One region of the Paenibacillus sp. IHBB 3054 genome, then DNA from elsewhere that is predicted to be linked to it. Evidence: a T-box and tRNA genes for the amino acid it is inferred to sense, from the RefSeq annotation. Region 1 holds a T-box; the other holds one or more tRNA genes.
What was found. The T-box of region 1 lies ahead of lysS (lysine--tRNA ligase). A T-box ahead of a tRNA ligase gene usually reads a tRNA of that ligase, here a tRNA-Lys.
Positions count from the first base shown of each region.

Region 2: it encodes a tRNA-Lys, which carries the amino acid that the T-box ahead of lysS (lysine--tRNA ligase) is inferred to sense. The anticodon was not compared.

Region 1 is NZ_JBOFBG010000004.1:236,625-252,508, reverse strand. Features, by position in the region: gene ACQ76X_RS07880 (hypothetical protein) at 1-4,037, shown strand, start outside; gene ACQ76X_RS07875 (TPM domain-containing protein) at 4,178-5,461, shown strand; gene ACQ76X_RS07870 (GNAT family N-acetyltransferase) at 5,552-6,040, opposite strand; gene ACQ76X_RS07865 (phosphodiester glycosidase family protein) at 6,213-7,331, shown strand; gene ACQ76X_RS07860 (LysR family transcriptional regulator) at 7,438-8,370, shown strand; gene ACQ76X_RS07855 (5-methyltetrahydropteroyltriglutamate--homocysteine S-methyltransferase) at 8,386-9,501, shown strand; gene ACQ76X_RS07850 (ABC transporter permease) at 9,573-10,142, opposite strand; T-box leader at 10,327-10,590, shown strand; gene lysS (lysine--tRNA ligase) at 10,655-12,214, shown strand; gene ACQ76X_RS07840 (YebC/PmpR family DNA-binding transcriptional regulator) at 12,306-13,025, shown strand; gene ACQ76X_RS07835 (hypothetical protein) at 13,264-13,443, shown strand; partial or broken gene ACQ76X_RS07830 (YdeI/OmpD-associated family protein) at 13,532-14,100, opposite strand; gene ACQ76X_RS07825 (hypothetical protein) at 14,335-14,886, shown strand; gene ACQ76X_RS07820 (NUDIX hydrolase) at 15,109-15,549, shown strand; gene ACQ76X_RS07815 (metallophosphoesterase) at 15,564-15,884, shown strand, end outside.
Region 2 is NZ_JBOFBG010000023.1:42,936-58,819, forward strand. Features, by position in the region: gene ACQ76X_RS22385 (response regulator transcription factor) at 1-378, shown strand, start outside; gene pstB (phosphate ABC transporter ATP-binding protein PstB) at 558-1,313, shown strand; gene phoU (phosphate signaling complex protein PhoU) at 1,383-2,042, shown strand; gene polA (DNA polymerase I) at 2,362-5,025, shown strand; gene mutM (DNA-formamidopyrimidine glycosylase) at 5,077-5,919, shown strand; gene ACQ76X_RS22410 (manganese efflux pump) at 6,104-6,859, shown strand; gene coaE (dephospho-CoA kinase) at 6,869-7,462, shown strand; gene ACQ76X_RS22420 (lytic transglycosylase domain-containing protein) at 7,462-8,025, shown strand; gene ACQ76X_RS22425 (alpha/beta-type small acid-soluble spore protein) at 8,115-8,333, opposite strand; gene nrdR (transcriptional regulator NrdR) at 8,500-8,976, shown strand; tRNA gene ACQ76X_RS22435 (tRNA-Ala) at 9,147-9,222, shown strand; tRNA gene ACQ76X_RS22440 (tRNA-Lys) at 9,233-9,305, shown strand; gene ACQ76X_RS22445 (MerR family transcriptional regulator) at 9,502-9,894, opposite strand; gene ACQ76X_RS22450 (oxidoreductase) at 9,985-10,821, shown strand; gene ACQ76X_RS22455 (zinc-dependent alcohol dehydrogenase family protein) at 11,868-12,878, shown strand; gene ACQ76X_RS22460 (SMP-30/gluconolactonase/LRE family protein) at 12,911-14,074, shown strand; gene ACQ76X_RS22465 (SDR family oxidoreductase) at 14,099-14,887, shown strand; gene ACQ76X_RS22470 (Gfo/Idh/MocA family protein) at 15,273-15,884, shown strand, end outside.

The DNA.
Region 1 (15,884 bases):
ATGCGGAAGGCGGTCCTGTAAGTTTTGAGACGATTCAACAATTTGTACGGGAACGGCGGAATGAAATTGTTGCCTTCGGCAGCCACAGCTCCGATCTTAAGAAGTACTACAGCTTCCTTGCTGAACGGGATATTCATATTGGTGAATGGCGTAACATGAAACGGATCAATGGTGAAGAGGGCGGGATCAAGGGCTATTTTCAAAAAAATGAGGCCTTTACCAACCACAATCTGTTCGAAAAGCTGATTATTCCGGAGATTGGCTCCAGTCTGAACGAGGGTGTCAAAGAAGAGGATGGCTCGCTTCAGCGGATGTTTATCGATACCGCAACCATTGCCCAGAGACTTCCGATGCTGGAGCAGAGGGAAAAGGCTTTTGCCGAATTCACTACGCTGGCCGCACCGCTGTATGAGCTGGTCGAACAGGGAACGGAAGCCGAGCGGAGCTTCAGAGAGACTGAACTGCTGGGTCGGCAGATGTCCACGGTCATTCACGAGGAGCTTAAGAACGCAGAGGCGGAACGCAGCAAAACTGCTGATGCATTGGTTCAGCATCACCAGGAGGCGCGCCAGCTGCGTTTTGAGGGCGATAATCTGAAATATCTGCGCAGCAAAGAGGAACAGGATCTTAAGCAGGATGAATTCACCAGGATTTCAGACAACCAGACACGGGCCAAGTTGCGGCTGGATGAGTCGAAGCTGAAAGAGAAAAAGCTTGAGGTAGCTTATTATCTGGCCAAACGCAGCGCGCAGCTCCGCCAGATCGAGCAATGGCAGAAGGAAATTGAAGCTATCGAAGGCTCGCTGGAAATGAAGGAACGCCAAGAGGTTATTCAGGGAGCGAAGGAAGAGTTGCGGCTGCAGTGGGACAAAGTCTTTCAGCTCTGGCAGGGACAGCTCTCGTCGTTCGTAACCCGCCAGCATTCTCTGACTGCTGAAGAAAATGGCTTACGCAAAGAAAGGGAAAGCTTGCTGCTGGAACTGGGCGGTCTGGATAACCGGATCAATGAACTTACAGGGGCTATCCGCCAATACACCGAGGAATTGGGCGTTTTTGCCTCACGCCATGGGCATGAAGCAGCCGGGGCGCCAGGAGCGGCACTGCAGCGCACGTTAATAGCAGCTAAGAGTATCGCAGACCAAATCAGCGGCTTAAACGAGCAGCGCAAAACTGCTGAAGAGCGTAAGCTCAGTCTGCACCAAACGCAGACCGAGCTGAAGGTGAAACTGAATGCCGGGCAGAGCCAAAGCGATGAGCTTCAGAATCTGCTGGAATCACAGATGAACAGGGAGTCACAGCTCTGGTCACAGCTGGTCGTGCTGCTGGAAATGTATGAAGAGCATCACCAACTGGGGGTTACGGCGCTATTTGAAGCAAAACCGGCCATTCAGGAGCGGTTTATCCGCAGGCTGGATGAAGCTGAGCAGCAGACGAAACGGCTGAGAAGAGATTATTACAACCAGCTGATCGATGTAGAGCTGCAGCAGGAATCCTTCTGGCTGCCGAATGCGGATATCCTGAGAGTGAAGGACGCACTGGATTCGTTCAAAATCAGTTCCATGATCGGCAGCTCCTACCTGAATGACCTGCCTTACCTGAGCCGTGAAGAGGAAATGGAACGGCATCCGCTTCTTCCTTACGGAATTATTGTGACGCAGCGCGAAGCTGCCAAGCTCCAGCCGGATACGCTGAAAGAAGTCCTGCTCAAGTCAGCGGTGCCGGTTTTCATCCGGGAAGAGATGGCGGAAGCCGCATCCGGTCCTTTCCTGCTGCTAGCCAATCAAGGTCCGCAGATGGTTCTGCAGCCGGATCATTTCCAGGAATGGAAACGCGGAATATCCTCCAGTCTTAAGCAACAGGAGGAAGAGCTTAAGGATGCGGAAGCCTATCTGTCGAAGCTCAAATCGGCGCGGCAGGAATTCGAGCGCTTGTTCCAGAGTGAACATACCTTGGCCCAGAAAGCCAAACTGAATACACTTGAATTGCTGCAGAATGAGCTAAATCTAAAGCTCGGGGATTTGAACACGGAAATCAGCAGGAATGAAGACAGCCTTGCGGTTATTCAGAGAGAGCTGGCACAATCTGAAGCCGATCGGACCGAGCATGAAGAAAGAGCACAGGCGCTGCGCCAGTGGGATGAACGGACAAAGAAGCAGGAACAGGATTATAAGAATAAGCAAAAAGCGGTAGAACGCAAAAAAGAATTGAGCAAAGAAATCGCCAGCAAGGATCAGGGGCTGGTTCAGGTAAAGGCCGAGCTGGGCAGTACCGCGCAGCAGCGGGAGAAGTGGATTGGAGATACCCGCTATTCACTTTTTCCAAGGCTGCAGAACTGGTTTCCCGAAATTGGATTCCCCGGCGAATATCCGGCTGCTCCTGCTCTGGAAGAAGAGCCCGTACTTGATCCTGCTGTGCAAGATACGCTGATGCAGCTGCTCAGCACGGTGGAAAGCCTCCAACAGTCCTTAACGCAGAATGAACTGGAGATCCGTACGAGAGCAGGGAATATCAAACGGGCCGGTGAACAGCTGGCGGAGATCGAAGCTGCGGTGGTCCAGGTGGATCAGGATTGGCGGAATGCCCCTCTTCCAACGGATACAGCCGAGGTGATTTTGACGGCCAGAGGGAGACAGAAGAACGAGACGGTATATTTGGATGAGGACTACCAGCTTGTCCACGATTCGTTTATCCGCGCCCAGACCATTCTTGAGAATCTGCAGAAGGATCTCCGGAAATCCGAAAAAGCGATTAAGGAAAAACATGAACGTGCTGTAGAAATATGGCGTGATCCGCTGGATCAGAAGGAAGAAGAGATCAGCAGGCGTTTCCGGGAGAATGAACAGCTGCTTAACAGCTGCAAACAAGCCTTGAGTGTTATGGATCAATGGATTCAAACATTAGTAAGCCAAAGCAAAATCATGGATACCCATGTTGAGGGACGGGTCCAACTGCGGGATGTTCCTGAAGAGCTGCAGCAGCGGGTAAAAGATAATTGTGAGCCGCTGGTAGCTGACTGGCTGCTGCGCAGCAAGGAAAGCCGCAGCGAGCGGTCAGAAATCTCCCGTAAAGTGAAGGAAGAAAAGACGTCTTTAAGCAGCAAATTGGCGAAAAGCGGCTGGAATGCCGAGCTTGAGACCAAGATCCAGGAGCGGCTGAACACTGTACATTGGGATGACTTCTCGATAGCCCGGCAGGTGCTTGATTCCATGCTCCAAAGCTCGCGCGATCAGATTGAGAGCATCCGCAGCGACAAGGAAGGGATGGAGCTGTCCCGCAAGCTGTGGGTTGGCCGCGCCGCCAAACGTGTCGTGCAGATAGTCGACATCCTGAAACGTATGGAACGCCGGATGATCATTCTTAATGAGAATGGACATGCTTTTCCATTGGTCCGCCTGAATTACAAGAACATTACGGTGCCGAAGACTAGTGATGATATCGAGCCGCTGGTCAGTGATTATTTCAATCGCTGCATTAGCGGGCTGTTGGAGAAATATGCCAAGATTGAGCAGGTGCCGGCAGCCGCTATCAAAGAGATGATCAATGACGGAAAGATCGTATACGCCGCGATGCAGAACCGTTTTCCGGTGCTTCAGGTCTACAAGCCGGTGACTGAGAACTATTTCCTGTATGCGGCTCCCGAAGAGTACCATTATTCCGACTGGGAAGTTATTAACCGCGGAGCACTGGATGAGGCTGTCGGCAGCGGCGGGCAACGCCAGTCTGTGCAGCTGCTGGTTGCTATGATGATCATGACCCATAAGCGGGTCAACCGCGAGAACAAGGGCTGGACGGTTTTCCTGTACGATAATCCATTTGGTGAGATGGTTTCGAACAACGTACTTGATCCGGTATTTGAAATATCCAAAGCACTCAAATTCCAGTGGCTGATCGTTACGCCGCCCGAGCTGGTTAAGAATGATGTCAGCATCCGTTTCGGCGTGTACTGGCAGCTGTATTTTGGGGGAGATAAAGGAGAAATGCTGGAATCCACGCTCATTAAAGGTGGCCGAAAGCTGATCCCTGCCTCTTTGTTCTGACCATATCATTAATCAGTCGCGCTATTTATCGGCAACTATAGAAATAAAGTAAGAGACCCGGCATCACGCTGAGTCTCTTTTTGTTCTATCAGGCTATGTTTTGAATATACTATTTTCGTATGGAAGGAGAGATGAAGATCATGGAAATTCGGATGAGACAAAAGACGTTTATCATAGCTTTAATTGTACTGCTGCTGAGTATGCTGCTGCCCGCTTTTAGCTTGGCCCAAACTGCCGTGCCTGAGCACACGGACTCTTTTTACGTAAATGATTTCGCCAATGTGATTGATGAGAAAACCGAAAATTACATCGTCAACTATGGAATTCGTTTGCATCAGCAGAGCGGTTCACAGGTTGTGCTGGTGACAGTGGACTCTACAAATGGAGCTGCGATGGAGGAGTATGCAACCTCGCTGTTCAACGCCTGGGAAGTAGGCTCAGCTGACAACAACAAGGGTGTGCTGCTGCTCTTCTCGATCAAAGATAACGAGTACTGGGCGGTTAGGGGCAGAGGCCTGGAGGACGAGCTTAATGACGCTGTTTTATCGCAAATTCTTTCCCAGTCGCTTGAGCCGGACTTTGTCAAGAAGGAGTATAGCTTCGGGGCACGTAAAACTTACGGGTCACTGATCCAAAAGCTGGGCGGAGTCTGGAAGGAGCAGGTCGGTTCCAAAACCTACGTGTCCGATAATGCCGGAGTTCTCAAACAGGTCAGCAAGCTTTATCTCAACCAATCCAGCAACCGTTTCAAGACAACGACCGAAAGCGGCATTTATGTGGTTACGGTTAAAAATTCCGCAGACAAAAACCTGCAGGAAAGTACGTATTCGAAATTCGCCTCCATTGGGGCGGGTTCCAAGGATGTAATGCTGGTGCTGGACATCGGCGAGGACAATTACCATATACTGCAAGGCAAGGATATCGACGGAATGCTGACCAATGAGGCGATGCAAGAAATTCTGGATACGGTGCTTGAACCGGAATTTGCCCGAAAAAATTACGCAGGTGGTGCGGTAGCAACAGTCAATGCTTTGCACAAATTCTTGTTGGCAAGAGCAGATATTCCCCAGAGTTCCACAGTGGCAAGTTCAGAGACTATTGCCGTTTCCAGTACGGCTGCATTACCGGCTGACAAAGCAACGGTAGTGGAAAACCAGCCTGTTTCTATATCCAAAGGTATAATAGTCAGCGGTCGGTTTCTTGTGTTTATCCTGTTATTTAGCCTTGCGATAGTATGGCGGAACAGAAAAATCGCACTATACGGTTATGGCAGCCGCTGGTATAACCGCAGTCATCGTCCGCGTCGTAGAACAACAAATCAGTTGCAGAGCAGCTTGTGGCAACCGGGCAATTTAAGTTCAGCGTTGACGAATCACGGAGACGGCGGTTCAAGCAGCGGCAGCCGCAAGGAAAGACACGGATGAAATGATGGCGGAAAAAGCAATATCCAATGCCCGAGTGACCCTACAAGGTCAACGGGCATTATTTTTTATGTGAAGTTTAATATTACTTTGTTAGTCTAACTCTTTGATCATCTTGAAATTATGCAGGATAACACCTTTTCGCTCCACCGCCTGCATCTGAACGGACCTATAGCCGTGATGTTCAAAAAATGGCTTTGCCGTGATGCTTGCATCGACAGTTACTTGGACCAGTCCCAAGCTTCTGGCCTCGGCTTCAAGTACATTTAACAATCCCGAAGCAATGCCTTGTCCCTGAAAGTCTTTATGCGTAAATAGTCTGTCCAGATATCCCTCAGGTGACATATCCGCAAAACCGATGATGTTGTCATTGAACTGGACTATATAAGAAATGTGGCTGCTTAACGATTCTTTCCAGGCATTCTGCCGGGTTTCCCGGTCATTGTTATCTGCCCAGGCGTCAAGTTGCTGCTCAGAATAATCTTTTTTATTTACGGAATGAACCGTCTCATAGAACAAGGTAACAATTTGTTCGATATCCGAAAGCCGAAACTTTCTAATCTCAAAATTTTTAAAATTCATTGGCAATCCCCCTCCAAACGACATTTAACCTCATTATAGTACACGGGTCTCCTAACCTTCGGCAGCAGAATTGAAAAAAATGAAACTTTTAATCTTTCATTATCGTCTATGATGAAAGTATATGTTTTCATGCTTATTACCATTAATAGAAGTATTAGGGAGGCTTTACGAAGTGAGCTCATCATTACCTCAGAGCAATGCTGTAAGCAAGAAGAAGAAAAAACCGGTCCGCAAGCGCAAGAAAAAAAGCTTTTTACGCACACTCTCCAGACTTTTTTTAATCTTGATCCTATTACTAATCGCCGGCGGGAGCTGGCTATATTTTGCGCCTTCCGCGCATAATCTTCGCTACTTGATCGCAGATACGCTGATTACCACTCAGCACCGCTATATGGCGAAATATATCATTGGTGAAGATGAACTGAAAGACCGGGTTAAGGAGTACAATGAACGCTTTGTGCATATGGGAGATGAGAAGGACACCCATACCATTGTACAGCCGCCGGTGGAGGTAGAGAAACCTCTGGTCGAGATTGAGGAAGTGTCCGGCACGGGTTATTCAGGTTATGTCATGACCGTTAATGATCCGACCAAGGTACGGCTGGGTGTTCCCGGCAAAATTGGATCGGGCGAGAAAGTGTCCAGCATGGTGTCACGAACCGGCGCGATTGCCGGTGTGAACGGTGGCGGCTTCGCCGACCCGAACTGGAAAGGCAACGGATTTAAGCCGATAGGTCTCGTGATATCGCAAGGAAAATTATTTTACAATGGCTTGGGCGGAAAAAAATCAACACAAATCGTCGGCCTCGATAAGCAAGGCAAAATGATCGCCGGCAATTATTCGCTGAATGAGCTCAGTGATCTTGGTGTACAGGAGGCAGTGTCCTTTCAACCGAGATTGATCGTCAACGGCAAGGGCCTCATTAAGAATGCGGCCGAAGGCTGGGGGATTGCTCCAAGAACGGCGATGGGTCAACGTGATGACGGTGCCCTTCTATTTGTGGTGATCGACGGACGACAGCCCGGATACAGCATCGGCGCCAATCTATATGATGTGCAGCAAATCATGCTGAAGCACGGAGCGGTGATCGCTGCCAATCTGGACGGAGGTTCATCCACCGTACTTGTTAAGGACAACGAGATCGTTAACAAACCTTCTTCGCAATACGGAGAACGTTATTTGCCTACGGCTTTTCTGGTGTTTGAGCACCCGGAGCAGGCGGATATTACGAACATCTGGGAAGGCCTGGACCCTGCGAAGATCGATGCTGGAAAGAAGCGGACACATTAAACTGCCGGTATCCTAGACAGAACAGACGTGGAACGTCAGAAGGTTCTATGCTACGATATCTTCTGTGATGCTGAATTATCGCTTAAGGACCGGAGGGGGAACAGGGTTGACATTGCAGCAGCTCCGCTACGCAATTGAAATTGCCAACAGCGGCTCGATGAATGAAGCGGCCAAAAGGCTTTTTGTGTCGCAGCCCAGTCTCTCCAACGCCATTAAGGAACTGGAGAGCGAACTGGGAATTACTATATTTGAACGAAACAACAGAGGGATCAGCATCTCTGCTGAAGGGATGGAATTTCTGGGCTATGCCCGGCAGATCATTGAACAAACCGAGTTTATGGAGAACCGGTATACCGGCAAGAAACGCAGCCCGATTTATTTTTCCGTATCGACCCAGCATTATGCTTTTGTCGTTGATGCGTTTGTCAGGTTGATGAACGAGCGCAATGTGGCGGAATATAATTTCAGCCTGAGAGAAACGCAGACTTATGAAATTATTGAAGATGTCCGCACATTGCGCAGCGATCTCGGTATTCTGTATATCAACGAGAGCAACTATAAAGTGATGAACAAGCTGTTCAGCGACGGGAACCTGAAATTCACCCCGCTGTTCAATACGAACCCGCATGTTTATGTCAGAACGGGCCACGCACTGGCCGCCAAGGAACGGGTTACACAGGACGACATTCTTCCGTTCCCCTATATTACCTTTGAGCAAGGGGATAACAATTCGCTGCATTTTTCCGAAGAGATGCTGAGCTTCACGCAGATTCAGAAAAATGTTAAAGTGACAGACCGGGCCACGCTGACCCATTTGTTGCTGGGGAGTGATTCCTATACGATAGGCACGGGCATTATGGCCTCTGAGCTGAACGGCGAAGGGCTCGTAACGGTTCCTTTTGACAGCAATGAAGTGTTCACGGTTGGCTGGATTGCCCACAAGGACCGCAAGCCAAGCGAAATCATGTCCGGGTTCATTGAAATTCTGAATGATCTGGTGTCTGAACAATATTTCGACTTCAATCAATCCTTACTATAACAGCAGGAGGGACGTATGATCAGTTCAGTTATCGGCTCCAAAAGAAATGCTCCTCCCTTTCGTTACGACATCGTCGGCAGCTTCCTGCGTACAGATGAGATTAAGACCGGCCGCAATCTGTTTGAACAGGGTGAAATCACGGCAGAGCAGCTTTATGAGATAGAGAATCAAGAGATTTCCAAGCTGCTGGAACAGGAAAAGGCGCTGGGACTTAAGGCGGTCACAGATGGTGAGTTCCGGCGTTCCTGGTGGCATCTTGATTTCTTCTTCGGAATCCAAGGCACACAGAAAATCAGCCTGAACCAAGGCGGCGGCTCGAAAGAAACTGCCCAGCGGGCGGAGAGCTTCAAGATTGTCGGTAAAATCGCCTTTACGGATCATCCCATGATCGGACAATTTATCAAGACGCAGCAGTTAGCCGGAGATGCGCCGGTAAAAATGACGATTCCTTCTCCTGCCTTGTTTCATTTCGTGCAGGATTATAACGGGAATGAAATTTATCCGGAGCGTGAAATGCTGTACGCAGATATTATTGCAGTGTACCGGGCAGCGATTCAGGCTTTCTATGATGCGGGCTGCCGCTATCTGCAGCTGGACGATACGACTTGGGGAACGCTCTGCAGCGGCAAACACCGGGCGCATCTGCGCAGCCGGGGAATTGATCCGGACCAGCTGGCGCAGGACTATGTGCGGCTGATTAACGAGAGCATCTCTCTACGTCCGGCGGATATGACGATTGCCCTGCATGTATGCCGGGGGAATTTCCGCTCCACCTGGTTCGCCGCTGGGGGATATGAGCCGATTGCCGAAGTGCTGTTTGCTCAGGCGGAGGTCGATGCCTTTTTCCTTGAATACGATAATGAACGGTCCGGTGATTTCGCGCCGCTGCGGTTTATCCGTGATCAATTTGTAGTACTGGGGCTGGTGACTACCAAACATGGAGGCCTTGAGAGTAAAGAGCAGCTTAAGCTCCGAATTGAAGAAGCCGCCCAATATGTTAATATTGAGCAGCTGTGTCTGAGTCCGCAATGCGGATTTGCTTCCACGGAGGAAGGCAATATGCTGACCGAGGAAGAGCAGTGGGATAAGCTGCGCCTGGTTATTGAAACCGCTAATGAAGTCTGGATCTGAATAGAATACGAGTTACCCCCTGAGAGACCGCTCCTGAAATTAGGAGCGGTCTCTCAATGCAGATTCGTTAGTTAGCAAGGAGACGGGAATCTGGCAGCTTCGAACGAAGTGGTGACAACAAATGAAAATTGATCTATAAAGCCTGGAGTTGTGGTGGTGGCAAAGATTTCAACCCGATCGCCGCCGTTCAGTTTCAAGATCGTAGAAACACTTGTGGCGTTGCTTCTGTTTACATTGGTGCCGAAAAAATCGTTGTCTACCGGTGTATTAGGAGACTGAATGCCATTCACCAGGATCACAAGTGCAATGACGTAATTGACAACAGGGTTTACCGGATTGACGGCAATCAATGAACTGATGGAATAAACGCCTGAAGTTTTTGGAATAAACACGGAGTGGATGGGATCATATTCACCGCATAAATCGAATTGAACCACAGGAAAAGGAATTTTGGTAAGCTGATCTGCTTTAGTTATGCTGACAACGCTGTTAGGGGCACCGATTGCCCTAAAAGCCGATGGACGGATTGTGCTCCAGATATCCAGAGGTCTTATTCTTTTCGGTTCAACTCTTTTATGTTTTTGGATTTTTATGACCAAAGGTCTTCTTCTGAAATTTTTTTTGCGGATCGGCTTATACATGATATCCCTCCTAAGTGTAGGTGTTTACCTCATTCAACTTATATATATGGCACTTGCAGTTGATTGAAATAGGTGAATAACAGGGGATATCAGCACATTTATGGTGATATACCTATTCATCAAAAGGATGTTATTGACAGATGTACATGAACCGGGTTACTATTGCTTACAATAACTTACATCAACAACAGCAATGAAGAGAAGAGTAATTGGAACGTATTGTTCACAGAGAGCTCCAGCCTGGTGAAATGGAGCAGCGATGATTCCAACGAATAAAGTCTCCGAGCTTCATACAGAATTGAGTCGCTTGCTCAAGGATGGTATGACGGGATCTCCCGTTACAGAGATAGGGTATAAGTGTAATGGCCGTACCCGAAGAGGTGAGCAGGGTAACCTGTTCGCAAACAGAGGTGGTACCACGACGCTAATTATAGCTCTCGTCCTCAAGATGACAATCTTGAGGACGGGAGCTTTTTTGCTTTTCCCAACTAAAAAAGTAGAGGTGATTGGTTATGCATTGGGCAGAAAAAATAGCGAGTCAGTTAATTGAAATGCATCCTGAGCAGCAATCCTTTGTGTGTGCTTCGGGGATCAGCCCGTCGGGTTCGGTACATATCGGGAATTTCCGGGAGATCGCGACGACTTATTTTGTAAGCAAAGCGCTCGAAAAAGCGGGCAAAAAAGTGAGGTTTATTTTTTCATGGGATGACTTCGACCGCTTCCGGAAGGTTCCTAATCATGTAGATCCCGGCTTTGAACGGTATATTGGATTGCCTTATTCCAAGGTTCCGTGTCCTTATGGCTGCCATTCCTCCTATGCGGAGCATTTCGAGCAAGAATTTGAACAAGCGCTGACGGCATTTGGGATAACACCCGAGTTCATCTATCAAAGCAGGGAGTATCAGTCGCGCCGCTACAATCCGGCCATCCTTCAAGCGCTGCGCCGCAGAGGGGAGATTTACGATATTCTCATGTCATTTAAAACAGGGGAAGCCAGTGCAGAAGACAGAGCCGCTTTTTATCCAGTTCATGTATATTGTGAGCAATGTGGAAAGGATAGCACTACGGTTGTGGATTTTGACGATCAGGCAGAAACATTAACCTATACATGTACATGTGGTCAGCATAGCACTATCTCTGTCCCGGAGGCTGCTATAATCAAATTGCATTGGAAAATAGACTGGCCGATGCGCTGGGGAATGGAAGGGGTAGTTTTCGAGCCCGGTGGACGCGATCATTCCTCTGAAACAGGCAGCTTCAACGTAGCCAGTGTGATTTCCGCACAAATCTTTGAGAATAAACCGCCATATTACGTGCCTTACGAATTCATCAGCATCAAAGGCAGCCACGCCAAAATGTCCAGCTCGTCGGGAAACCATTACACGCCTGCGGATCTTCTGAAAGTGTATACCCCGGAAAATCTATTGTTTCTGTTCGCAAAATATCAGCCGAATGCCGCTTTTCATATTGGGATGGATGAAGATGTACTCCGAAATTATGCAGAATTTGAGCGTTTTCGTGAAGCCTACCCGTCTCCAGCACTCCCTGAAGAGATCAAAGCTGCTTTGGAGCTGTCCATGAACCATGTTGCAGAGGCCAAGGCTCCAAGCTTCAGTCAGGTCTCCGGTATTCTGCCGCTTGTGAACTTCGATTTCGAACTGCTGAAGGAGATAATGGCACGTAGCGGTGGAGGGCATGATGATGAGGAGCTGCTGCAACAAACCGCAAACCGTGCGGAGCATTGGATCAGACAATGGGTTCCGCAGCGCATGATTACGGTGAATACTGAACCTGACATCGCCTATTATCAGACTTTAGAGCCCGGCGAACAGGAATGGATTAAAGATTTTTGCAGCTTACTGCGAAGAGGAGGAATGGATGAACAAGAGCTGATGACGGAAATTTACGCAATTTGTCACCATAAGGACAAAAAAATAATGAAAAACAATCAAAAACGTTTGTTTAAAATCATCTATCAATTCACTCTCAATCAACAGGAGGGACCGCGGATTCCCGTGTTAATTCAGGTGCTGGGAGCGGAACAATTACTGGCTTTGTTAGACTTTTCCTAGCAAATGGGCTGCCCTTTACGTGATCGTTCGATCAGAGGTATAATAGAAGTCGACTGTTTATAATTAATGTTGGAAAGTGAGCGGAAACTATATGGGTCGTAAATGGAATAATATTAAAGAAAAGAAAGCATCGAAAGATGCCAATACAAGTAAGGTCTACGCCAAGTTTGGGGTAGAGATTTATGTAGTCGCGAAGAAGGGCGAACCTGATCCGGAATCAAACCGGGCGTTGAAGGTTGTTCTGGAACGCGCCAAAACGTACAATGTGCCGAAAGCCATTATCGACCGTGCTTTGGAAAAAGCCAAAGGCAGCGGTGATGAGAATTATGTTGAACTTCGTTATGAAGGCTTCGGACCAAGCGGCTCAATGATCATTATTGATGCGCTCACGAATAACGTTAACCGTACAGCTCCCCTGGTACGTTCCGCATTCAGTAAGAATGGCGGCAACATGGGTGTCAGTGGTTCGGTAACGTATATGTTCGATCAAACGGCCGTTATCGGTCTGGAAGGCAAATCTGCCGATGAAGTGATGGAAATGCTGATCGAAGCGGACCTGGATGTTCGCGATGTTCTGGAAGAGGACGAGGCTGTCATTGTCTATGCCGCGCCGGACCAGTTCCATGCGGTACAGGAAGTGTTCCGCAATGCAGGCATAACCGATTTCACCGTGGCAGAACTAACCATGCTTCCACAGAATTATGTCGCGCTTGACGAAGATGCCGAGGCTCAATTTGAGAAGCTGATTGATGCTCTGGAAGAACTGGATGATGTACAGCAGGTATATCATAATGTAGATTCCGAAGAATAGCAGCACTGATTTCATCCGAAGACGGCCAGCAGATGTTTTGTCTGCTCTGGCCGTTTTTTATATGAGACAGCAATTATGCCTTCAGGGACCCAAGAAGTAACTGAGCATGTTTCGATGCCATGACCCCACTTTATGTGGGGTTATTTTGTTAGGGGACGCTGGAAAGAATAATCTGGCTGTGGAAATGCCAAAATAAGCTGGAACACTAATAAGTATCCAACTTAAAGGAGGCAACACAGTGCCGCATGAAACAACGCCCGATAAGAACCTGATCAATACGGTAGAAGAACTGGAGAACGCACCCGTCAACAGCCAGGAAGCCCAGCAAAGGGAGCAGAAAAAGCTCGACATCCGCAAAGAGTCGCTCCGAGATGATAGGACGACTTATAAGAAAAATGAACAAAACACGTATAAGTGATCCTTCCACTTGAGTAGCACCGAGAAAAAGTGACAGAAGATATTCTGTCGCTTTTTTGTCAATTATACACCATTTGGTCTAGCGCATCTTAATAATCCAGAAGACGTCCATTATCATGCCATTGACCGTACATTTTATTTTCTTTAGTGTTTGTTATAAATTTGTCTAGTCTACTCTTAAATAATTCAGGCTGTTTAATATTGCATTGTATCGTGTCGATCCGAACTCGTTGATAAAGAGCTGGAAATGCCAAGAAATTCTCATACACTTGCCTTTCCTCTTTAAGCCTTTGCTCAATAACCCTTTCTATTTTAAAAGAATCGTGGTCCATATCAGGAAGTACCTTTCTTCCTTCATCAGTCATTAACCCCAACTTTTCGAGGCGGCGGACACGTTCTTTATTCAATTCAGTCCAAGAACTTTTTTTGCTTCTAGGAGACAGTCTCTGCACCAACTCAGTTTCTGATATTTTCTTTTTGACTCCATCGATCCAGCCAAAACATAAAGATTCTTCGACCGCGTCCAGTATAGCAACGTATCTGGGGTTGGCGTCATACTCACTACGACCCAACAATATTTTTCAGTCGTGCCATTTTCCTGCAGCCAAACCCTCAAATCTTCTCTCGATACTGCTGTAATTAGATATTCAATTTCCATAGATGAAAAATATTCTCCTTTCCTAGTATTCATACCTCCATCATAGCAAAGGCGGCTTGCTTTTAGTATAAGTTTACGACCATACATAATCTTACTGCCTTCCGGGCTTCGGTAAAAGACGTACACCATTCCATGTATTTACATTTTATTAGTAACATTTGTAACTGACTTGATGGGCAAAAATTGATAAATATAAATTGTAAGCGTTTTTATAACATGACTGGGGGAATGGTTGTGAAAAAGGTAACAAAGATATTGCTGGTAGCCGGTATTTCATTGGCAGTTGTAGGAGTAGGCAACAGCAACGTGCTGAATGATGTATCATCAGCCGCCAGTGCACCACTCAAGGTAGGCCGGGTAGAAGCGGCAGCACATGGCACGAAATGCTTCACCGTAGCTGTTGCCGTAGTTCAAAACGGTGTAATCGTGGCTGCTTCGCTGGATGATTATCAATTCCTGAGCACAGATGTGGCCAAGGGAGTGCCTAACTCCGATGCCGATTTCGGACAAAATTATAAAGACCCTGCAATGGTTCTGGCCTCCAAGAAGGCCAATAACAAATATTACAGTGAGCATATGAAAGAAGAAGCCAAATCCACAGTTGCTTATGACAAAAACTTAGCTGCTGTTGAGAAATTTGCGACCGGCAAGACGATTAAATCGCTTGAAGCTACGCTCGCCAAGAAGAGCAAAGAAGAAATGGTGGATGCCGTTAGCGGGGCTACGCTGGTGGATACTAAGGGTTACTTAACGGCTATTTTGAACGCAGCCAAAGCTGCCAAATAACACAGTCGCTTCGATAGATCGAATACTAGACTCCTTCACGGCTGCTGCTGTGAAGGAGTTTTTATTTCTAGGGTAAAGAACACCGCCCTTATCAACTGCCAAGCCGTATCTAAGTTATAGATGAAGTAGATAAGTGGAATTATTTATGCTATATTTTTCACATGGCTTTTAACAAACGTATGTTCCTATAAATATGACTAAAGAGAGAAGGTGCGCCTCAGAATGTCTGAATTCCGCCTCTTAAGTGTTGTGCATGTCTTTATGATTAGAAACCAGCAGCTGCTGCTCCTCAGGCGCTTCAATACGGGACATGATGATGGATATTACGCGTTCCCGGCGGGACGTCTGGAACGTGGTGAAGGGGTAATGGCCGCCGCAATTCGTGAGGTTCAGGAAGAATGCGGCGCTGTAATTGCTCCCGGGGATTTAGAAATGACCGGAGTAATGCATATTAAAACTCCCCATGACGAACGGGTTGATTTTTTCTTTATCGCCAAGCAGTGGTCAGGTGAAATAAGCAACGCTGAACCCCACAAATGTGATGATCTTCGCTGGTTTCCATTAGACCGGCTGCCAGCTAATCTTCTGCCTGTTGCCGGTCAGGCGCTGGACCAATACAGGCAGGGAGTATGTTTTTCGGAACATGGGTGGAACCAGCAATGAGAGAGGAGTAAATTATGCTGACTATGATAAAGGGGCCTTATTTGCAGTGGCCGACCGAAGAGTCTATGACCTTCATGTGGGAAACCTCTAAGCCTGCTACATCCAGAGTGGAAGTGATGAGGGCAGAACGAATACATAGCGGTTATCAAGGAAACTACAAGCAGCCGGAACAGATCCTCGCCGGTGCTGAGAATTCAGGATATTCCCTAATCCATCAGCTTACGGTTAGCGGACTGGAGCCAGGAACGATTTATTTCTACAAGGTGTATTCTCAGAATGAGCAGGAGGCGGCAGAAGCAGGGCCATTTCCCTTTAAGACAGCTATGTTGCCAGGA
Region 2 (15,884 bases), on a different contig from region 1:
CTCCGGCGGATCTCCGGACTTGCCGAAGAAGTCCAGCCGGAAGCTGTAGTATCGGCATCGACGATTATCCTGGGACAGCTGGAGATTTACCCTGAACGGTATGAGGTTTCTCTGGGCGGAGTCAGCATTAATCTGCGGCCGAAGGAATTTGAAGTGCTGCTGTATCTGGCTCGCAAGCCGGGTGTGGTGCTGACGCGCGACGATTTGATGAATGCCGTATGGGGCTTTGATTATATCGGCGGACAGCGGACGGTGGATGTCCACGTTAGCTCACTGCGCAAGAAACTGGAGCTTGATCCGGAATCAGTCCATATTGATTCGATTCGCGGTGTAGGTTACAAACTGGTAGTTAGCAAGAAAAGAGCGCCTGTCATTTGAAATGACGGTGTTCTTTTTTTAAAATATACAAAGAATTGAAATAATAAGGTCATCAGCACTTCGTGAAAACGGGACGATTGTTACCGATTTTACACTGCGTTAACAATTCTCTTCAACTCTATTTACACTGAAAGCTTATCATGGGGAACGAAGATGATGAGAAGGAGACGCAAAAACTAATGAAATCCATCATTGACATAGAGAAACTTGATCTCTACTATGAGTCTTTTCATGCACTGAAGGCTGTGGATCTGCAGATTCCGGAGAAACAGGTGACAGCTTTTATCGGTCCCTCCGGCTGTGGTAAATCTACATTACTGCGCACACTAAACCGTATGAACGACATGATTCCCGGAACACGTATTGAAGGTAAAGTGAACATCAGCGGCAAAAATATTTACAGCGACGAGGTTGAGGTGGAGAGCCTGCGCAAGCAGGTCGGCATGGTATTCCAGCAGCCCAATCCATTTCCCAAGTCGATCTACGACAACGTGGCCTACGGCCCCCGTCTGCATGGCGTCCGCGCCAAAGCGGAGCTGGACGAACTCGTAGAACAAAGTCTGCGGCAATCCGCGCTTTGGGAGGAAGTTAAGGATTTTCTGAAGAAATCTGCACTTAGCCTGTCCGGTGGACAACAGCAGCGTCTTTGCATTGCCAGAGCACTTGCGGTACAACCGGATATTCTGCTGATGGATGAGGCAACCTCCGCGCTTGACCCGGTTTCCACACTGAAGATTGAGGAACTGGTACAGGAGCTGCGCGATAAGTACACCATTGTTATGGTCACACATAATATGCATCAGGCGGCCCGGGTATCGGGCAAAACCGTGTTTTTCCTGAACGGTGTAATTGTAGAGGCTGCGGATACGGAACTGTTGTTCTCCAATCCAAAGGACTCCCGCACAGAAGACTATATATCCGGCCGCTTCGGCTAACCCCCCGCAGGGACCCGTTCCTGGAAATGACAAGCTGACCATACGTTTTTGAGGAGGATCGTTTTTATTATGATTCGCAGAAAAGAATTCGATAAAGATCTGGAAGAACTACGCAGTCTGCTGCAGCAGATGGGCGAGCATGTAACGGATGCTCTGGAAGGTGCAATCGTAGCTTTGCAGACTCTTGACACCGTACGTGCACAAGAAATCGTCAAAGCCGATTTACGGCTGAATGCCATGGAAGACAGAATAATGGAAATCGGTTCGCGGCTGATTATCACCCAGCAGCCCGTAGCCAAGGACCTGCGCCGAATTATTGTTGCGTTCAAAATATCCAGCGATCTGGAGCGTATGGGCGATTTGGCACTGGATGTAGCGAAGGTTACGCTGCGCATTCAGGGCCAGCAATTGATCAAACCGCTGGTGGATATTCCGCGGATGGCTGAAATTGTGGCCGTCATGATCGACGAGGCGATTCAATCCTATCTGGATGAGAACACCGATCTGGCGTACAAGATGGCCCAGGATGACGACCAGGTCGATCATTTGTACAGCGCAACGATTAATGAGCTGTACACTTATATGGTCGAAAAGCCGGAATCGCTGAATCAGGCGATGCTGTTGACGCTGGTTGGACGCTATATCGAGCGGATTGCCGATCACGCCACCAACATCGGCGAAAGTGTGGTTTATCTCGTAACAGGCAAACGCCCGGATCTGAATCAATAACGAAGGCACGATTGAGCTGGTGCTGGCTGACTTTGTGCAGCAGCCCCGAATGAATTTTGCGTGTACCTACTAAGCAGCAAGCTCCTGTACTGGAGGCTTGCTGCTTTTTTCATTTTTATTTAGAAGCTAAGCGGTTTTAGCAAGGGTAATAATGGAAATCCTACATTAAATACATAAATTCGGGCGCTTTCTCTAATTAGCGGGCGGGAACTTGCTTTATCGGTAGAATCCGCAGTTCATTTCGGATGTCTTGGTTCTTTTTTGAGCGGGGCATATGTTACTATGTAGGGAGTAAGCAAGATAAAGGCGAGGTGCTATAGTGGACAAGTTGATACTAATCGATGGAAATAACATCATTTATCGCGCATTTTTCGCCATGCCGCCGCTGACGAATACGGCGGGGCAGCAGACAAATGCGGTATACGGATTTACGACGATGCTGCTGCGTTTAATCGAGGAGCATAAGCCGAGTCATCTGATCGTTGCATTCGATGCCGGGAAGATTACATTCCGGCATGAAGGGTATGAAGATTATAAGGGCGGCCGTCAAAAGACACCGCCGGAGCTCTCCGAGCAGTTCCCGATGCTGAAGGACCTGCTGCGTGATATGGGGGTGCCGCAGTTTGAGATTTCCGGTTACGAAGCTGACGATATTATCGGCAGCATCTCGCGTGAGGCTGATGAAGCCGGACGCCAGGTAATGATCGTGTCCGGGGACAAGGACATGCTGCAGCTGGCCTCAGAGTATACGACGGTGGCACTAGTCCGTAAGGGCGTTACAGAAGTCGAGCTGTACGGACCGCAGCAAATCCGCGAGAAATACGATCTGACGCCAGAGCAGATCATCGACCTTAAGGGGCTGATGGGTGATGCCAGTGATAACATTCCCGGAGTGCCTGGCGTAGGCGAGAAGACCGCACTTAAGCTGCTGCACCAGTTCGGTTCGGTCGAAGGCGTGCTGGCCGGAACCGGCGAGCTGAAGGGCAAGATGAAAGAGAAGCTGGAGGAACATGCGGACAGTGCCGTGATGAGCAAGAAGCTGGCGACGATTTACCGCGAGGTTCCGCTGGAGCATGCCTGGGAGGATATGGAATTCACCGGAATTAAGGGGGATAGTGCCGGCCCGGCACTCGCCAAGCTGGAATTCAAATCCCTGCTTGAGCGCCTGTCGCTTAGCGCTTATTCGCCCAGCAGTGATGGAGCTGTAGAAGCGGTTGAAGCTGCCGTCCTGGATATTACCATCGTCGGTGAAAGTGAGCTGGAGGACTTGATCTCCGCTCTCCCGGGCATTTCCGCGCTGCATGTGGAATCAAACGGTGAGAACCCGCACCGTGCAGAAGTGATTGGCCTTGGCTTGTCTTCGCCGGAGCGGCATTACTTCGTGCCGTTTGCACTGCTGCAGAGCCATGCCGCAGCTCCGCTGCGGGCCTGGCTGGGAGACAGCAAGGCACCGAAGAGCGGTTACGACCTGCACCGCGCCGATCTGGCGCTGCATTGGCAGGGGATTCCTTTTGCCGGAGCAGCCAATGATGTGCAGCTTGCTGCTTATCTGCTGGATCCGACAGAAGCGAATCAGAACCTGAATGATCTTACCGCCAAATATGGCCTGCCCCGCTTATCTCCGGATGAAGAGGTGTTCGGCAAAGGCGCCAAATATAAAATACCGGAGCTTGAAATCCTCGGCAATCATGTGGCGCGCAAAAGCGCTACCGTGCTTGGTATCGTCGAGAAGCAGCAGCAGGAGCTGACCGAGACGGCAATGACCGGACTGTTCGAAGATCTCGAAATGCCGCTGTCGCGCATTCTTGCCGATATGGAAAAACAGGGGATTGCCGTCAATAAAGAAGATCTTAAAGAGCTGGGGAAAGAATTCGAAGCCCAGATTTCCAAGCTGGTTGCTGAAATCTACGAGATATGCGGAACCGAGTTCAACCTGAATTCGCCTAAGCAGCTCGGGGAAATTCTGTTTGTGAAGCTGGGTCTGCCTGTCGTCAAGAAGACCAAAACAGGATATTCCACCGATGCCGAGGTGCTGGAGAAGCTGGCCCCTTATCATGACGTGGTGCGTCTGATCCTGCAATACCGCTCGATCGCCAAGCTCCAGTCCACCTATGTAGAGGGTCTGCTCAAGGAAGTCTCCGAGGTGACCGGCAAGGTGCATACCTTCTACCGGCAGACCATTGCTGCAACAGGAAGGCTTAGCAGCCAATTTCCGAACCTGCAAAACATTCCGATCCGGCTGGAGGAAGGCCGCAAGATCCGCAAGGTCTTTGTACCGTCCGAACCGGGCTGGTCAATTCTGGCGGCAGATTACTCGCAGATCGAACTCCGCGTGCTGGCACATATTTCCGGTGATGAGCGGATGAAGGAAGCTTTTCTGCATGATATGGATATTCATACCAAGACAGCGATGGATGTGTTCGGAGTCACGGCCGACCAGGTCGACAGCAACATGCGCCGGTCCGCCAAGGCGGTTAACTTCGGCATTGTGTACGGCATCAGTGATTACGGACTGTCGCAGAACCTGGGGATTTCCCGCAAGGAAGCATCACACTTTATCGAGCAGTACTTTGAAGTATATGAGGGTGTGCGCCGCTACATGGACGATATCGTGCTTGATGCCCGCAAGCAGGGTTATGTAACCACGCTGCTGGAACGCCGCCGCTATCTGCCGGAGATCAATGCGAAGAACTTTAATCTGCGCTCATTTGCCGAACGTACGGCGATGAATACCCCGATTCAAGGGACGGCTGCGGACATTATCAAGCTGGCCATGGTCCATATGGACAAGGCGCTGTATGAGCGCGGGCTGAAGAGCCGCATGCTGCTGCAGGTGCACGATGAGCTTGTCTTCGAAGTGCCGGAAGATGAGCTTGAGCTGATGAAAGAACTGCTGCCCAAGGTTATGGCCGGCGCGCTCACGCTCTCTGTGCCGCTGAAAGCAGAGGTAAGTTATGGAAGTAACTGGTATGAGGCGAAATAGACTCCCCGCAGGCCCGGCAATTCCGGTATAATGGAGGAGAGGTGAGCTATTATGCCGGAATTGCCGGAAGTAGAAACAGTCAGAAGAACACTTAATGAATTAATTAAAGGCAAGCAGATACAGAATGTCACCGTCCGGCTGCCGCGGATTATCCAGCGTCCGGACGATACTCAGGCTTTTGCCCATATGCTGGCAGGCCATAGCGTGGTTCATGTGGAGCGCAGAGGCAAGTTTCTGCGTTTTGTATTTGACGGTTTGGTAATGGTCTCCCATCTGCGGATGGAGGGCCGGTACGGTCTTTTCCAGGGAGATGAGCCGCTGGACAAGCATACGCATGTCATCTTCCATTTCACCGACGGCACCGAGCTGCGTTATACGGATGTGCGTCAGTTTGGTACCATGCATTTATTCCAGCCGGGCGAGGATCTTCTCCTTAAGCCGCTGAGCAAGCTGGGGCAGGAACCGCTTGATTCTTCCTTTACAGTGGAGAGATTCAAGGAAATTGTCTCCGGCAAAAATACCAAAATCAAGCCGCTGCTGCTGAATCAGGAATATGTGGTCGGCATCGGCAATATTTATGTAGATGAGGCGCTGCACCGCGCCGGTATTCACCCGGAGGTGAGCGCGAAGGCGCTTACGGAAGAGCAGTTGAACAAGCTGCATCATGCGATTGTGGCAACGCTGACTGAGGCGGTGAATGCCGGGGGTTCCTCTGTGAAGTCGTATGTCAATGGCCAGGGAGAAAGCGGCAGCTACCAGCAGCAATTGCTCATTTACGGACGCAAGGACCAGCCCTGTGCCACCTGCGGCACTCTCATCGAGAAGAGTGTTGTAGGCGGCCGGGGCACTCATATTTGCCCAAGCTGCCAGCCTTTGGCTGCGGCAGTTAAGTAGGGCATCGCACTAGAGCAAGAGATGATTTACAGGCATTATACACCTCTGCTGTTCATGCTGCTGCAAAAGTAAGGCACCGACAGTTTGTCCCGCCCATATACTGTGTGAAGAATGCTCAATAAAGCGAACGGAGCCCGCGGAACGTTCCGCACGGGCTGCCGGTTCTTCACGGGAGGGATTGCGGGTGCTCAGCCCCTTGTTTTCATTGCTGCTGCTGGCTTTTGCCCTGAGCTTGGACGGTTTTGGTGTAGGCATTACATATGGACTCCGCAAAATGAAAATACCGTTGCTCTCCATTATGATTATCTCGCTTTGCTCGGGGATAGTCATTTGTGTCTCTATGCAGGTCGGTGTGCTGCTGGCGAAGGTGATTTCACCGCAGGCCGCTTCAAGCATCGGCGCGATTATTCTGGTCCTGATGGGCTGCTGGTCCCTCGTCCAGATGCTGATCCAGAAGGAGAAGGAGCACAGTCCGGGAGGACGGGAGACAGGAGCGGTACTGCTGTCGGGTGTAGCTTCCAAGGGGGAGGCTGCAACTGCTGACCTTGCAGATACGACTGCGGATTCTGTGAGTGAGATCGAAAAAGACGCGCAGAAGGCGGCAGTCTTTTCACTGGAGCTCCGCCATCTCGGGGTGGTCATCCAGATTCTCCGTACGCCGTCTTCGGCCGATATGGACGCCTCCGGGAGCATTTCCTCCATGGAAGCAATGCTGCTCGGAATAGCACTGTCGCTGGATGCTTTCGGAGCGGGTCTTGGGGCTGCACTGCTGGGATTCAGTCCGGTATCCACCTCGCTTATGATCGCCTTGTTCAGCGGAACCTTTCTGCTGCTGGGCATGAGAACAGGTCTTAAGCTGTCTGGACGTTACTGGATGAAGCATGCTGCTGTACTGCCTGCGTTAATGTTAATTGCAATGGGAATAATGAAGCTATTATGAGGTGAGTACATGATTATGGGCTTAACCGGAGGCATTGCTTCCGGAAAAAGCACCGTGTCCGCACTGTTTGTGGAAAAGGGAGCAAGACTCGTGGACGCTGATGCCATCGCCAGAGAAGTCATGCTCCCGGGACATCCGGTGCTGGCTGCAGCTGTGCTGCATTTTGGAGAAGGAATCTTGCTGCCGGATGGAACACTGAACCGAACCAAGCTTGGGGAGATCGTTTTTCATGATCCGGAAGCCCGGCAGGTGCTGAATCAGTTGACGCATCCGGCGATTCGCCAGGAAATCAAAAACCGTATGAACACAATGGAACAAGAAGACCCGCAGCGGTTGACTATTGTAGATATCCCTCTGCTGTATGAATCGGAGCTGGACAATCTTTTTGGGCAAATTGTGGTCGTCTATGTTCCCCGGGAGGTCCAGTTGGACCGGCTGATGGAGCGCAACAAGCTGTCTATGGAGCAGGCCCAAGGAAGACTGGATGCCCAGCTGGATATTGAACTGAAGCGCAGCAGAGCGGACTATATCATCGACAACAGCGGTACTCTTGCCCAAACTGAGCAGCAGGTTGCCGTATTGTGGGACAGGCTGGGCCTATGATGAAGTGGCTGCGTAAAAAAAGAGTGCTGCTCCTGTTATTCGTTGGATTCACTGCAATCCTGTTCTTGAGTACCAACTGGATGTCCTGGTTTTATCCGATTTATTATAAAGCAGAAATTCGTGAGCACAGCATCACCTACGATATGGACCCGTTCCTTGTGGCGGCCATCATCCGGGTGGAAACGAACTATAAGACCGGCCGGGAGTCCAAAAAAGGCGCACTGGGACTCATGCAGCTGATGCCGGATACGGCGAAGTGGGCGCTTGAAAAGGCCAAGCTTCCGGATGTCTCGCTGCAACAATTGAAGAGGGAGCCATCGGCCAACATTGAGCTTGGAACCTGGTATTTGTCATCGCTTTCCCGCCAGTTTGATGGCAACCGTACCGCTGTGATCGCAGCCTATAACGCAGGCCCCGGGAAAGTGAAGAGCTGGCTGGAAAAGGGCAATTGGGACGGTACAGCGGCTTCCGTGAAGGATATCCCGTTTGGCGAGACCCGGCATTATGTGCAGCGAGTCATTTATTACTACGACCAGTACACGGAGATTTACAGCGAGTTCTAAGGGAGAATACTGTATTTGTACGAAAAAAGAAGCATTAAACAGCCTTGTGGGCCGTTTAATACTTCTTTAGGCAAGCTTATGGGGACAGGTTATTTGTATTGACCTGCCAGTGATTGCTCAGCCAGGGTTACAAGACGTTTAGTGATGTAACCACCGATCGAACCGTTTTCGTAAGAAGTTTTATTGCCTTGGTATCCATCTGGGGAGAGCGTGATACCTAGTTCTTGGGCAACTTCATATTTCAGTTGTTCCAAGGCACCGCGTGAATTTGGAGCTACCAGGTTATTGGAGCTGTTGTTTTGGCTCATTGCTGTTCACCTCCTATCGGTTGGTAACTGTATTATGTGCCGGACATGGCATATTCATAACATCAAATAAACGGTGTTTTCTGGAAATAAAATCAGCTTACTGGTAGCCGGCGTATTGCCGGACCGGAAAGCGACCATTAATGCAAAAGGAAGTGACTTAAGGCTTATGAAATGCCCTTACTGCGATCACACGAATACGAAAGTGCTTGACTCGCGTCCGGCCAACGAGAATAAGTCCATCCGGCGCAGGCGGGAATGTGAGCGCTGCAGCAAGCGGTTTACCACCTTTGAGATGATTGAAGAAACTCCGCTGATCGTGATCAAAAAAGACGGCAGCCGCGAAGAATTCAGCCGCGACAAAATCCTGCGCGGTCTTATCCGTGCCTGCGAGAAACGTCCCGTCTCCGTAGAGCGCCTGGAGTCTATTGTCTCCGAGGTGGAGAAGTCGCTGCGCGGCATCGCCTTAGCCGAAGTGGAGAGCCGTCAGATCGGCGAGCTGGTCATGGAGCAGCTTTACCCTGTCGATGAGGTCGCTTACGTCCGCTTCGCCTCCGTGTACCGCCAGTTCAAGGATATCAACATGTTTATGAAGGAACTGAAGGGACTGCTCTCTAAAAACACCGAGGAGTTTGAGGGGTTGTAGAAGCAATTTGCGCACCCCGAAAAACTTTTTTTGAAAAAGTGTTGACACCGAAGGCGATTTTTTATATTATATAGAAGTCGCCTACGGAACTTAAACATGACGAAGCGATGGGAGCTAACAGCTCAGTCCGGATTTTAGAATACATAGTTGTAGTTCTAAATCAGCCACATGGGGCCATAGCTCAGCTGGGAGAGCGCATCGCTGGCAGCGATGAGGTCAGGGGTTCGATCCCCCTTGGCTCCACCAAATTTCATATGGACTCTTAGCTCAGTTGGTAGAGCAGTAGACTCTTAATCTATTTGTCCAGGGTTCGAGCCCCTGAGAGTCCATCCTAAAGAACGGCAGAAATGCCGTTTTTTTGCTGTTTCCGGAAGCGGGAGGATGAAGCAGAAGTGGGGAACACAGATCTGTTTAAAACTACTGGTCCATTTCTTCTTAGAATAGAACGTTCATTATTTCACAAAACGTTTGTTTAATGAACAGTTGGGACAATCCATTTTTCATACCACTTGTGTCTTTCAACTTTCATATGTGAGGATTCCAAATTATATTTTCTTCACCCTCATTAATAGCTTGTTGATAATAATTAACTTTTTTTCGTAGCAACATAATTTGTTGTGTGACTTCTTGAAGGTAATCTTCTGCCAATAATTGTTGATCTCTTATGATGTTATAGCGTTCTTCCACGGTATCTGATCCCTGTTCGCATAAATCGATGTATCGTTTGATATTCTCAATTGACATACCAGTCATGCGCAGTGCTTTGACGATTTCAACATATTCCACGTCCTTTGAGGAAAAAAGACGTACATTCTGATGATTTCTTGTGATATTTGGAAATAGCTCTTTTTTAGCATAGAACCTTACAGTATGGGGAGATAACCCTGTAAAATTTGCTACCTCATTAATGGTGTACATGATATGCTCCTTTCTCTTGACTGAGAGTAACTCTCAGGTTGTATATTTATCATAACTTATAAATGCTTGATAGAGAAAGGAAAATGATTGGTGGAAAATAAGGTATGGTTTGTTACGGGAGCTTCGACTGGACTAGGGAAAGCCATAGTTTTAGAGCTAATAGCTAAAAAGTGCAAAGTAGTAGCAACATCGCGTAATCCGCTAGACATAGAACATTACCTGCCTGGCGCTCAGGAGAATGACAATCTTTTGGTTTTACCGTTAGACGTCACAAACAGTCAGCACATTAAAAGTGTTGTTGAAGCAACCAAACAAAAGTTTGGCGGAATTGATGTTCTTGTTAATAACGCAGGTTTTGCCTACTTCTCACCTGTTGAAAATGCTGATGATCAGCAAATTGAAAATATGTTTGCTGTGAATTTCTGGGGAGTCAAGCACATGATAGATCATGTGCTACCAATTATGAGAGAGCAAAAGAGCGGAACTATTTTAAATATATCTTCTCTAGGCGGTTTACGTGCATTTGCAGGTTTCGGATACTATCATGCCACTAAGTTCGCTTTAGAAGGCTTTTCCGAAAGTTTAAGTCAAGAAGTTAAGCCTCTAGGAATTAATATTTCCTTGGTAGAACCAGGGGATTTTAACACGGATTTTGCAAGCAGATCTGCAACTGAAAATGTAAATATTATAGAAGCATATCAAGCAACGGCAGGTGAAAATATCAAAAACCTTAGAGAATTATCTGGACATCAGCCGGGAGACCCTAACAAAGCTGCCAAGGTAATATATGATCTGGTGAATCGTGGTGATGTTCCTTTGCGAATTCTTTTAGGGAGTGATGCCTATCAGCGGGCAATGGAAAAGTTAACGGGTATGCAAAAATTATTTTCGACCTACCATGATATAACAATTAGCACCGATTATTAAAAGTAATGGGGGGAGTTCCTAAAGCCATGAATGGCTGGTTGGAATGCCCTCGTTTTTTGAACAGGTAGACGTGAGCGCTTGGTGTGGACACTCCGTGAACGGGACCGGTGTTCCAATCGCTGACATGAACGAGACTGTCAAACGCAATTGTAGCGCCTTCGTTTTTCCCCATTTCTAGTGGTTGCAACGAATTTTAGATATTTAGAAGATACTGCAACGGGTTCTGGGAACCTACAGACCGCCTTATGATGGAAAGCATGTAATCCATAAGGCGGTCTTTGTCTTGTCTTCAGATTATTGCGGGTTCGCTCTGAGGAAGGATAATTAGTCATCAGAAGGATCGGCTTTGAAGCCGGGCATCCAAGACGACGGTCTGCTCTTGTGCAGAGAAGTTAGTGACTACAATCAGCATTTCATCATTTAGGGTCTGCTGATAGTCGAAAACATTGGGATGCTCCTCAAGCAGTAGTCTGTAATCACTGTACTGTAGACAATAACTTCGTACGTTTACGCAGCCGGAAATTCACAGTAGTAGTACCATGAACATTACAACAGCTTGGCTTAAAAACAGCCTCCATCTTTCAAAATGACGCCGTGGAGCGAATTCCAGAATATAGGGACATCGGATTCGGTGTTGTATTGGCCAGGAATTAGTCCTTGTTCTTGCGCGTTGCTGATCATGGTTAATCATTGCCTCATGGCCGTTACAGTACGGCGTATGCTTCTTCGTCGAGCTTGTGGAGATTTTCAGTATTTTGCATGCGAGCTTCTTGGTAGGTTTTCAACTTTCGTGTGTTCGTATTGTAGGAGGCATCTTAGCAGGAAATGTATACAGTTGATCCTTAACTTGTCTATAAAACGATGGAGGCTCAAAGATCATATTGACTTTCTAAAATCGAGTGGGTACAATGATACCATTAGGAAACGTCGTTACCATAGATGCGAGATACTTAACTTTCATAAGAATCGAAAAATACTTCTGAGCATTGGTAACGATGTTTCTATATTGCAACACGGTAATCTGATCTTACAGGGAGGACAATACGATGAAAGCTATACAACTGACAAACGGCTTCGGCTTTGAGGAATTAACCATGACGGAACTCGACAAACCAACGCCAGGCCCTAAGGAGGTGCTGATCCGCATGAGGGCAGCTTCTCTCAATTATCGGGATTTAGTGGTCCTCAGCGGATTAATGCCGATCGAAGTCAAATTCCCCTTCATTCCATTATCAGACGGAGCGGGAGAAATTGTAGCCATTGGACAAGGCGTAACTAGGTTTCAGGTCGGACAACGAGTAGCAGGTAATTTTCAACAGCGTTTTATTGGCGGCAGCCCAAGACCAGGGGTGTTAGAAGAAAGCCTGGGAGGTCCGTTGAATGGAGTAGCGGCCGAGTATGTCGTTCTACATGAAGAAGGAGTCGTCCCTATTCCCGATCACCTCACTTATGAGGAGGCCTCCACCCTGCCGATCGCGGCATTAACCGCATGGAGTATGCTAATCGAATATGGTGGTTTGCAAGCGGGTGATACTGTGCTGCTGCAAGGAACAGGCGGTGTCTCCATCTTCGGTCTTCAATTCTCGCTTATGACCGGAGCACGAGTCATCATTACGTCGAGCAGCAACGACAAGCTGGAACGAGCAAAAGCTCTTGGTGCATGGCAAACGATCAACTATTCGGAGGTTCCTGATTGGGATAAGGCAGCGTTAGAGCTGACTGGCGGCGTCGAGCATGTTCTGGATGTTGGAGGAGCGGCAACGATGGGGAAATCCATAAATGCACTTCGCACTGGAGGGACCGTGAGTATGGTCGGGTTCTTATCGGGCTTGACCATTCCGGAATACGATGTCTCCAGCATCTTGCACAAAGCCGCAACGGTTCGCGGCAGTCAAGTCGGCAACCGGGATCACTTTGAAAAGATGAATCGGGCGATTGCCCATCATCGTTTACATCCCGTCATCGACCGCGTATTCCCTCTAGAACGAATTGGAGAAGCTATCGCGCTCTTGGCTGAAGGAAAGCAATATTTTGGTAAAATCGTAGTCCAAATCTAAAATCTCTCAAAAATGATACAGGAGGCGCTCTAATGCCCAATAAACCAGTTAACTCCGTTAAACCTACTGAAGGCGTGAATCGTCCTAAACGCTCACTGCGTGCTAGGATATCCAGATGGGTTCTATCACTGCTCGCGGTGCTCGTTGTAGGATTACTCGTTTTCTTACTTTATCCTTCACCGGTCAAACCGGCAAAATGGTCCGCACCGACGGCTCCCTCTTTTGAGGAAGCGGGTCCGTGGCAACAGAACAACAAACTCAGTTCGGCTCAGCTAGTTACTGATGCCCCTCAATTCCCGGAATTCATTACATTCGATAAAGAAGGCCAGCTATATACAGGAGATTCAGACGGGAAAATTTACAGGGTTCCTTTCGATGCAGAGGGAAATCCGCAAAAAGCCCAACTGTTTGCAGACACCAAAGGAACGCCTAATGGGCTTAAATTCGATGCCAAAGGCGATTTGATCGTTACGGATGTCCAGAGGGGACTGCTGTCTATAAACCCATCCGGGAGCATAGAGGTATTGGCCGATCAAGTGGACGGCAAGCCGATCTATTTAGCTAATGAGCTTGATATTGCCAAGGACGGCTCCATTTATTTCTCCGATACTTCTAATTATGGTAAAGTGACCTTCAAGGAAATGGCCGAGAACAAGCCGCATGGACGTTTGCTGAAGTACGATCCAATGACCAAGAAGACGACCGTTCTGTTAGAAGGCCTCTATTTTGCAAACGGGGTTGCCTTGTCTGCGGATGAAGATTTTGTTCTTGTGGCAGAATCGTATCATTATCAGTTGACCAGATACTGGCTCAAAGGACCGAAGAAGGATACATCGGATATTTTCGCAGACAATCTCGCAGGCTTTCCAGACAACATTACGCGTGATGACCAAGGTCATTTCTGGGTCGGTATCTTCACGACTCGTCTTTCTTTTGTAGATCAGATGCATAGCAACCCTTGGCTGGCCAGTACCATGGCCAAAGTGCCGCAGTCGCTGCTTAACGGCGCAAGTGCACCGGCGAAGCATGGGCTTGCTGCGGAGTTCAGTCCGCAGGGAGAACTTATCGGAAGCTGGCATGATCCGGAAGGCAAACTGTATGGTGTAACTACGGCCGCAAGCCATAATGGTTATTTATATATTGGAACGGCACCTGGAGGCAGCAAGGGTGTTCATCGTGTGCTTTTAACAAAATAAGGTTGGAATCTGGGAGGGTGCAAAATGAATCTGGATGATTTGGAGCTATCTTGGAATGAGAAGGAGAGTCTGACCGGTAAAGTGGCCTTGGTGACAGGCGCCAGCAGCGGAATCGGGGCATCGATCGCCAGGAAACTGGTAAAACGCGGCGCCCATGTGACTGTAGTGGCACGTCGGCAGGATCGATTGGATGAGCTGGTTCAGGAATTGCATAAAGAGGGATTATACGAGGTTATGGCGGTACCTGCTGATATTCAAAAGGCTGAAGAAGTACAGCATGTGGTCAATGAAACGATTAACCGCTGGGGCCGTCTCGATATTATAGTTGCCAATGCCGGATTCGGGTATCGAAGTCCATTGGTAGAAGTGGATCTGGAAAGATGGGAGGAGCTGTACAAGACGAATGTACACGGTCTAATGTTGACGCTGCACTACGGTCTTCCGCCAATGCTGGGTCAGGGGAAGGGAGATGTCATCATCATCTCCTCCATTGCAGGCAAGGAAGTGATTGCCGGAGGAGGTCCATACAGCGCTACCAAATACGGCGTTAACGCCATAGCGTCTGCATTACGTTTGGAGACAATCGATCAGGGGATTCGCGTTACGACGATTCTGCCCGGGGCGGTGGCAACGGAGTTTTCTCAGGTGGCCGGGTATTCCGAGGATGAAATACGGGCGTTTGCTTCGAAAGTTCTGCCGTTACATCCCGATGATGTTGCAGAGGCGGCACTTTATGCATTGGAGCAGCCTGAGCATGTCAGCATTCCGGAACTAACCATTATGCCTTCAAGGCAAGCCCAGCGGTTCAAATAAAACGATGTCCAAATAGTAACAAAAGATCCGTCCAAGATTTGGCAACGGATCTTTTGTTTTTCCTAAGGCAAGAGCGAACCCCTTATATCTAACTGGATGGCCCTGCCGGTTGGTTATGGTGTCATCCTCATTTGCATTCATCTCTTGGCGGAACGTGACGCTTATATTCCTACTCATATGCACTGAGATATCTTCAGTATTATGTACAAAATAACCAATTACTAGATGGAATATACTAAATACTATAGCGTAAGCATCATTAAGTTAGTGAACGTATGTCGTAATATTATATATAATTTGTCGTATTTTCCTATTAAAAAAAGCGACTCAGATATGTTACCTTATAGTGGGATGTCAGAATACTATATGTTGGAGGTTGTGGCAAATGAGCATTGGCATTGGTTTAGTCAGCTTTTGGCATGTACATGCTTGGGACTATGTTAAGCAGGCGCAGGAGCATGAAGATACGTTTATCGCTGCAGTATGGGACGAAGACGCGATAAGAGGACAAGAGGCTGCTGAATCGTTGAAGGTTCCTTACTTCGAGTCGCTCGATGATATGCTGGCTCAGGAAGATGTTAACGCTGTCATCGTGGATGCGCCGACAAACATTCATAAGGATGTAATAGTGGCCGCCGCCAAAGCAGGCAAACATATCTTTACCGAGAAGGTTATCGCTCCAACAGTGCAGGAAGTCGATGATATTATTACCGAGGTAAATCGGAATCAAGTGAAAATTACCGTATCCTTGCCGCGATTGAACGACGGATACACTTTGTCCATTATGGAGTTGATTAGCAGGGGTCTGCTGGGGGAGATAACGTATGTCAGAGTTCGCTTATCCCACAATGGGGCCATTGCCGGTTGGCTGCCTGAGCACTTTTATAATAAGGAACAATGCTCAGGGGGTGCTTTGATCGACTTGGGATGCCATCCTATGTATTTAACCCGCCTATTTTTAGGTCAGGATGTGACTGGTGTAAGTGCCAATTTTGGA